DNA from 2 places in the Paenibacillus sp. TC-CSREp1 genome. Region 1 is predicted to be linked to the other one. Evidence: riboswitches for the same ligand, from Rfam matches in the RefSeq annotation. Region 1 holds a riboswitch; the other holds the start of a gene.
The links. Region 1 has a riboswitch for cyclic di-AMP ahead of ACQSGY_RS08025 (3D domain-containing protein). Riboswitches for the same ligand answer to the same signal wherever they lie in the genome.
Positions count from the first base shown of each region.

Region 2: linked by a shared signal. The riboswitch ahead of ACQSGY_RS25710 (hypothetical protein) and the one ahead of ACQSGY_RS08025 (3D domain-containing protein) in region 1 are both predicted to bind cyclic di-AMP.

Region 1 covers NZ_JBNOKM010000004.1:314,223-318,098, forward strand. Annotated here, with positions in the region: gene ACQSGY_RS08015 (hypothetical protein) at 1-103, opposite strand, end outside; gene ACQSGY_RS08020 (polysaccharide deacetylase family protein) at 260-1,066, shown strand; gene ACQSGY_RS08025 (3D domain-containing protein) at 1,219-1,887, opposite strand; cyclic di-AMP (ydaO/yuaA leader) riboswitch at 1,890-2,083, opposite strand; gene ACQSGY_RS08030 (amino acid ABC transporter ATP-binding protein) at 2,315-3,037, opposite strand; gene ACQSGY_RS08035 (ABC transporter substrate-binding protein/permease) at 3,024-3,876, opposite strand, start outside.
Region 2 covers NZ_JBNOKM010000021.1:15,305-19,180, reverse strand. Annotated here, with positions in the region: gene ACQSGY_RS25720 (Nramp family divalent metal transporter) at 1-428, shown strand, start outside; gene ACQSGY_RS25715 (HAD family hydrolase) at 641-1,357, opposite strand; gene ACQSGY_RS25710 (hypothetical protein) at 1,477-1,908, opposite strand; cyclic di-AMP (ydaO/yuaA leader) riboswitch at 2,023-2,198, opposite strand; gene ACQSGY_RS25705 (glutathione peroxidase) at 2,577-3,053, shown strand; tRNA gene ACQSGY_RS25700 (tRNA-Leu) at 3,259-3,341, opposite strand; gene ACQSGY_RS25695 (urease accessory protein UreF) at 3,747-3,876, shown strand, end outside.

The sequences.
Region 1 (3,876 bases):
ATACAGCCCCAATATGAGCTTTCCCGCCAGTAACCAGAAATACTTTATCCACTCCGGCTTCAATAACCTCTAATCGAATGGATTTCAGATCATATGTACTCATCTCACTCCACCTGTCCTTCTCTATATGTGATATATGGTAGAATTATGACTTTCTAGACGTCTACTGTGCAATGAGACTTCTCACACACGCATAAAAGTCACTATCACAGGGCATACCATAAAGAACGTCATTTTTGAAAAAAGGAGGCCTTTACATATGCGTTTACGCCTCATTATGATTGTGTTTATTACGGTTATCAGCTTAGGAGCTTTGCCGCTTTCTCCCGCTCATGCTTATGTGTCCCCAGAAGGCGCTGAGGAAAGGTCTCATACCCCTGCATCCACTTCAGATACCGGAGAAGAGCAGCTGACCTTGGGACAACTGCGGCAGAAATATGCGGACACCTTTAAAACAAACGGTCCTTCCACCAAGCAGGTTGCGCTTACTTTTGATGATGTTCCCGATCCGCGATTTACCGGTCAGGTGCTGGATGTATTAAAAAAATACAAGGTGCGCGCAACATTTTTTGTTGTAGGCAGCCGGGCCGAGAAACATCCAGATCTGGTAAAACGTATGGTGAAGGAAGGGCATGTTATAGGCAATCACAGCTATAATCATCCTGAATTCAGCAAGTTATCCATGACCGCTTTTCGCAAGCAAATTTTACGTACTGGAGACATTATCCAGCGTCTGACCGGATACACGCCGAAAATGATTCGCCCCCCATATGGTGATATTAATGAGGAACAGCTTCGCTGGGCTCGAAAGCAGCGTTACAGCATCGTTAACTGGAATGTTGATTCTCTGGATTGGAAGGGCCTTCCGAAAGAGAAAGTGAAATATAACATTCTTTCTGCGGTCAAACCCGGCTCCATTGTACTGCAGCATGCCGGTGGAGGCACAGGGTCCAATCTGAATGGTACCGTTGAAGCATTGCCTGAAGTGATTGAGGAACTGCGGAATCGAGGATATGATCTCGTTACTTTGGATGAAATGCTGAAGCTATCCAAGGAAAAGCAGTAAATATAGCTGACTGCAATAAACAGGGTGTTCCTTGGCGTTAACATGACAACACATCATGATAATACCCAAGAACACCCTGTATCTGTTTGTTATTCAATTTTATTAGCTTTTAATCATGGATACATCCAGAATCAAGTCCATTAATCAAGCAACTACTTTAAAACGTAAAGCTCAACATCCTGGAAACCAAATGTATTTACAAACTGCTTGCTGCCCGGAATGAAAATATCAATGCGATTGCCTTTAATCGCACTCCCTGCATCGAGTGCCGTAGCTACGAAGGCTTGCTTCGGCAGCCCCGGATGTGAATGGCCCGTTACAAGCACTTTCGTGCCAAAAGGAATGACCTTCGGATCTACCGCAATGGTTCCAAGCTCCAGCGGATTGCCGAAATAATCGACAGCGCCCCATCCTCCATTTTCAGAAGCATCCGCGGAGTATGCTGTAGCCTTCACATTGATGGTTTTGCTGTAATCAAAGGTTTTACCCCAGGCTTGTACAACTTTATTCTCGGCATTCACATCCAGACTGGCAGCTTTAACCGTATTTGCTTGAGCTTTCATCTTTGCTGGTGCCGCCGCTGCTTCTTCCTGGCCCGGAATCGTAATTTTCAAACCACCATAGATGTTATACGGTGAAATATTTTTATTGGCATTCATTAATTTGTCTGTGGAAACGCCATACTGCTTCGATAACGTAAAGAACGTATCTCCCTCTTTAGCAACATGTACAGATTCTGCGTGAGCGGGAACAGCTTGAATCAATAGTACGGATGTCAGTAGTGCGATGGCTGCTTTTGATATACGTTTGTGGTTAAACATGGTCTTCCTCCTCATTATGCCTGCGAAGTTAGTTGTCGGATTCGGATGGAGGAACCCACCCTATAGGCTGTACTGAACATGCTGATGCATTATGTATTCCTAATTCACCCCTAGCAGTGTGCTGTCCATATGACAGGACAATTGCATTGTTACATCCCCCGCATTTCCTCTCCGGAAATTTCGGCCGCATTCAATATATCACAATTTTGTAACCATGAGCTGTAGTAAATGTTACCATTTTGCGATTCACCAGCCTGATCCAGTCTGCTTTTTCATAAAAAAATCACTATTTCAGATCCATTCCCCAGGTATTATCATTAGCAATCAGGTAACAGAAAGGTTACATTTCTTGATCGAAAATTAAAAAAAAGCGTTACCGACACATCAGGTCGATAACGCTTTGATTCTAATGGAATATAAAAATCAATTAGAGAACTTTTGCAAGAAAATCACGTGTCCGTGGATGCTTGGGAGCGCCAAACACCTCATCAGGTGTACCTTCTTCAACAATAACTCCACCGTCCATGAACAGGATGCGGTCACCCACCTCACGCGCAAAGCCCATCTCATGTGTAACAATCACCATCGTCATGCCACCTTCGGCCAGTCGTTTCATAACTTCCAGCACCTCTCCAACCATCTCAGGGTCCAGAGCTGATGTAGGCTCATCAAACAGCATTACATGCGGCTGCATAGCCAGTGCTCTTGCAATTGCAATCCGCTGCTTTTGTCCACCAGACAGCTGATTGGGATACACATCTTTTTTGTCAGCCAAACCGACCGTCTTTAGAAGATCCTCGGCGATTTTGTTGGCCTCCTCCGTCGATTGTTTCTTCACCTTAATCGGAGCAATCGTGATGTTTTGCAGCACCGTTTTATGTGGGAACAGATTAAAATGCTGGAACACCATGCCCATCTTTTCACGAGTTGCGTTGATATTGTGCTTGGGGTCAGTAATCGATACACCCTCAAATTCAATCTGGCCTGAGGTTGGCTGCTCCAGCAGGTTCAGACAGCGCAGAAACGTACTTTTCCCTGAACCGGAAGGACCGATTACCACAACAACCTCACCTTTGGCGATGGTTACGTCAATTCCCTTCAGTACATCATTTTTTCCATAAGATTTGTGTAATTGTCTAACGTCTATCACTTGCACCCAACTTCCTTTCCAATCGACCCAGCAGCTTGGACAAAATAAATGTCATTACAAAATAAATCGCTGCCGCAATAAGGAATGGATTCATTCCCTGGTACGTAATGTTTTTGACTACACTTGCCTGATACATAATATCCACCATACCGATGACCGAGATAATGGAAGATTCTTTAATGATGGTCACAAACTCGTTACCGATCGCCGGCAACACGGCTTTGAAGGCCTGTGGCAAAATAATATAACGCATCGCAGCGCCTCTGCCCATACCAAGTGAGCGGGCTGCCTCCAATTGACCACGGTCCACGCCTTGAATCCCTGCACGGAAAATCTCTGCAAGATACGCACCACTGTTAATGGAAAGTGTCATAATACCTGCTTGAAGCGCCGAGAAGTTAATGCCAAAAGTCAAGGAAACACCATAATAAATAATCATGAGCTGCACCAGCATTGGCGTACCCCGAATGACTTCAACATAAGCTGTACCGATCCAGCGCAATACTGCCATATTATGAAGACGGAAGAGACAGATAATCAGACCGATGATCACCCCGAACAATACACCCAATGCCGATAACAGCAGCGTATAACCGATACCTGTTGCATAGAAGCTTTTATACTGCCAGAATACTTCAAAAATATTTTGTGATTTGTTGACTCTGTCAGCCATCAGGAGACTTGCATCCGTCACCATCTGGTTGATTTTATCTTCGCTTTTCAGTCGCTCCAGCGTTTGGTTCACTGCGGTCAGCAGCTCTGTGTTGCCTTTGCGAATCCCGATTGCTGCCTCAACCTGTTCCTCGTCCGGAACCGCCGGGGCAAGACCAATCATATCA
Region 2 (3,876 bases), on a different contig from region 1:
TGCTGACTCCGCTGCTCGGCACCACCATTGCCAGCATCCTGTTTGGCGTCGCTTTGCTCGCATCAGGTCAGAACTCTACCCTCACAGGTACGCTTGCTGGACAGATCGTCATGGAGGGGTTTCTGAATATTCGTATTCCGGCCTGGCTGCGTCGTCTCGTCACACGGCTGATCGCAATCATTCCGGCCGTCATTGTAACCGCCATTGCGGGCGAACGCGGAACAGAGGAACTGCTGATTCTGAGCCAGGTTATACTGTCCCTGCAGCTGCCTTTTGCCGTTATCCCGCTGGTGATGTTCACGAGTGACAAAAAAAGCATGGGCCCGTTTGTTAATAAACTCTGGCTCAAGGTCGTTTCCTGGATTATCGCTGCGATCATCGTAGTGCTGAACGTGTACCTGATTATCCAGACTATTATGCTGTTCTAACTTATATATAAGCTGAACTAAGGACGTTTACAGTTGCACTCCGATGACAGAATAATCTCAACTTTCAAAAATCCCGTAATATAAAAAAAGGCTGACTCGCCGTCTGGTACGATTACCAACGCGAATCAGCCTTTTTAAGTCTTTCATTTGTTATACAGCCCAGCTGCATATAACCTCTAACTCGACCTGATGTAACCTAATGCTCATATGAACTAAGATGCATCGTTATCAGGTATGAGCAGCGGCAACAGTTCATCCAATGATTTAACCGTCCAGTCTGCACGCTCATGCTCTGACTGCACTGGCTGAAACCTTCCATATCCCTGGAGAATACGAATGGTATGCAGGCCCAGACTACGAGCGGGAACGATATCATTGTCAATCCGATCTCCAATCATCACCGCTTCCTCCGGGGCACAACCAGCCTGTTTCAGGGCAACCGCATACAATTCCGGGTCGGGCTTGGACACTCCTTCTTCTGCCGAGCAGGCCAGTACATGAACATATTTTCGAAGTCCATAACTCTCCAGCCGCATTTCAGTCCCCGGGCTCTGATTCGCAATAATGCCTATGTGATAGTGCTGCGACAGCTGCTTGAGCACCTTGGCTGCAGAAGGAAATGGCCGCTCCAGCTCTTTGTGGAATTTCAGCTTCTCCTGAATCAGTTTGCGGTGACCTTCATCCTGAATGTATGTCCGTATGGCTACCTTCATAGGCCATTGTTCGTAGTTCTGGTAACATTGTGCAAACAGCTCCCGTACATCCTCAATTTTCACAGGATAGTCGTAAGCATTCGCCTCACGCACAAACTGCCCGATAATATCGTCAACAGGCTCCCATTCATCCACCAGCGTATCCCCTACATCAAAAAACAACCACTTCAACCCGGCAATATCCGGCAAGCCAATTCCTCCTTGTACGCCACTCAATGACGATCCCGGGCGCGCATGCTGTATCCATAAAAAAGAAGACTCACGACAAGCATGAGTCTCCTCGGATTCCGTTAGTCCATACCTGTAATTATAACAGGCACCTTACACAGGATCAATCATAAGCTGCTTGCTTCAGCTTCGAGTTTATTGCAACTATTAAGCAAGAATCCAACTTCTCCATTTAACGAATACACAATTTTGTCCGCACCCATGCCCCGATAAATGCCTTTTGGATGACTTTGCTCCGTTATCACGCATAGAGACTTGGATGTCCAGGAGCGAACAATCTGCAGGTAACGGCAAGTCAGGTTCAGACTGTTTTCAAAAATAAATACGTTGCCTACGCTCGTCTGCGGCAAAAACCATTTTTGAGCTGCTGCTGTATTCATACGAATCACATGCTCTACTCCGATCCGGCGGAGCTTGCGCTCCTCACCCGCACTGTTTGTCAGAACGGCAAAAGGCATTTTTTTGTACATTAGCAGCTTCACAAATTTACGTCCAGCTTCATTTGGTGCGGTTACTAAAATCATCTCTGTATCCATCATTCGTTCCTCCCTTGGCGTGAAAAGACAACAAAAAAGAAGCGTGGGGACCAAGGCCTCCGAAACGCTTCTTAAATAATCCATGGCGAAAACGCCATGAACCAGCGTGCGGTTTGTTGCCTCTCCCTTTAACGCTTACGAGGTTAGCTGACGGATTCGGGCGCGAGAGTCGCCCTATTTCCGGCTGTCACCGGAAAATTCACCCCATGGATGTCTGCTGCTGTAATACAGCCCATCCTGTTGGTTCCCCCGTTTTCCACCCACGATGAATGGAAACTCAGCGATTGAAACATCGTTCGTAAATCTTGCATGTAAGACCGATCGATATCATCGTCTGTTTCGTTTTTCAGGTACAATATAATTAAAATTCAAATTACGCTTTGAATCATACACCCGTGCCATGATCATGTAAAGTCCGGGCAGATCACCGAATCGTCAGAATTCCGGCAATAAACTTCAATAATAACGCTTACAATGAGCTTATACGCTATCCAACTCTTCCAAGCTGTCTAATTCTCGCCCGCACAAAAAATTGATCAAGCGAATTGCATTCCTTCTATGAATAAGGTGAGCCGATAAGGATAATAGTGTCCTCCGTAAATTGATTTTGCATTATTTAATTGTATAAAATATAATAAACTTATCAACATAATATGATGGAGGCGATCCCCATGTCAGTCTATGATTACAAAGTAAACACCCTTCGCGGACAAGAGATTGAAATGTCCCAATATCGCGGCAAAGTGTTGTTAATTGTAAATACCGCAAGCCAGTGCGGCCTAACTCCTCAATTCAAGGGCCTGCAGGAGCTGCAGGATCAATTTCAGGATGCTCCTTTCGAGGTCCTTGGATTTCCCAGCAACCAGTTTGCCCAGGAGAAGGGTTCCTCTGATGACATCGCTGAGTTCTGTCAGATGAACTATGGCGTAAGCTTCCCTATGTTTGAGAAGATTGACGTTAACGGTGCCAGTGCTCACCCGCTATTCCAGCATATTACTAAGGAAGCACCAGGTCTGCTCGGCTCCAAGGCCATCAAATGGAACTTCACCAAATTCCTTGTCGATCAGGAAGGGAACGTTGTGAAGCGTTATGCTCCCCAGACTACACCTGATAAAATTGTAGAGGATATTCAGAAATTATTGAAATAAATAACACCCGTTTCTACACTTTGAAAAAAGCTGCCCCAAACCACAGAGCCTCGGTTCTGCTCGGTTTACAGGGTGGCTTTTTTACGCAGCTAATGAAACTTATCTCCGCCCGTTGTCGCCTTTCAGCTGTTATTTATGCAGGATCAAAAGACAAAAAAAGAAGCCTCCCGTACAGGGAAGCTTCCTTCAATAACACTTCATATGATGCGGTCGAGAGGACTCGAACCTCCACGGGCGTACGCCCACTACCCCCTCAAGATAGCGTGTCTGCCATTCCACCACGACCGCATGTCGTAAATTATCGGCAACAGAATTGATTATACCGGAATGTTATCTAAATGTAAAGCATTTATTTAAACACGCCAAAAATCAGTCATATTTCCCCAAATGTGCGCATATCCTGAATCTGATTCCGAAAAAATGCCAAGGCCGCAGTGGAACCAGAATGAATTTCTTGCAGCATCGTATTTTCAAATATTATTTCTAAAGGAGAACAAATTTATTGTCATATTATATAACATATATAATAATAAAGAAGGAAATTTAAGCTTTTTTCAATACAAACCATTGACAAAACACGGATAATTATGTGAATATATATATCATATAATTCGGATTTAAGCACATAAGATTTAGAAAAGAGTATTTTATGTAAGATAAAATAACACAAACAAGCACTGGAGGCGAAAGATCGTGAACCGTGGCAATAAGCTGCTAGATTACGTGAAGCTGCTTGATCCTTCTGTTCAGGTTGGAGGGTTCTCCCATTTCTTCGGCATGGATACACATATCAAGGAAGGAACCATCCGTACAGCCGAGGATC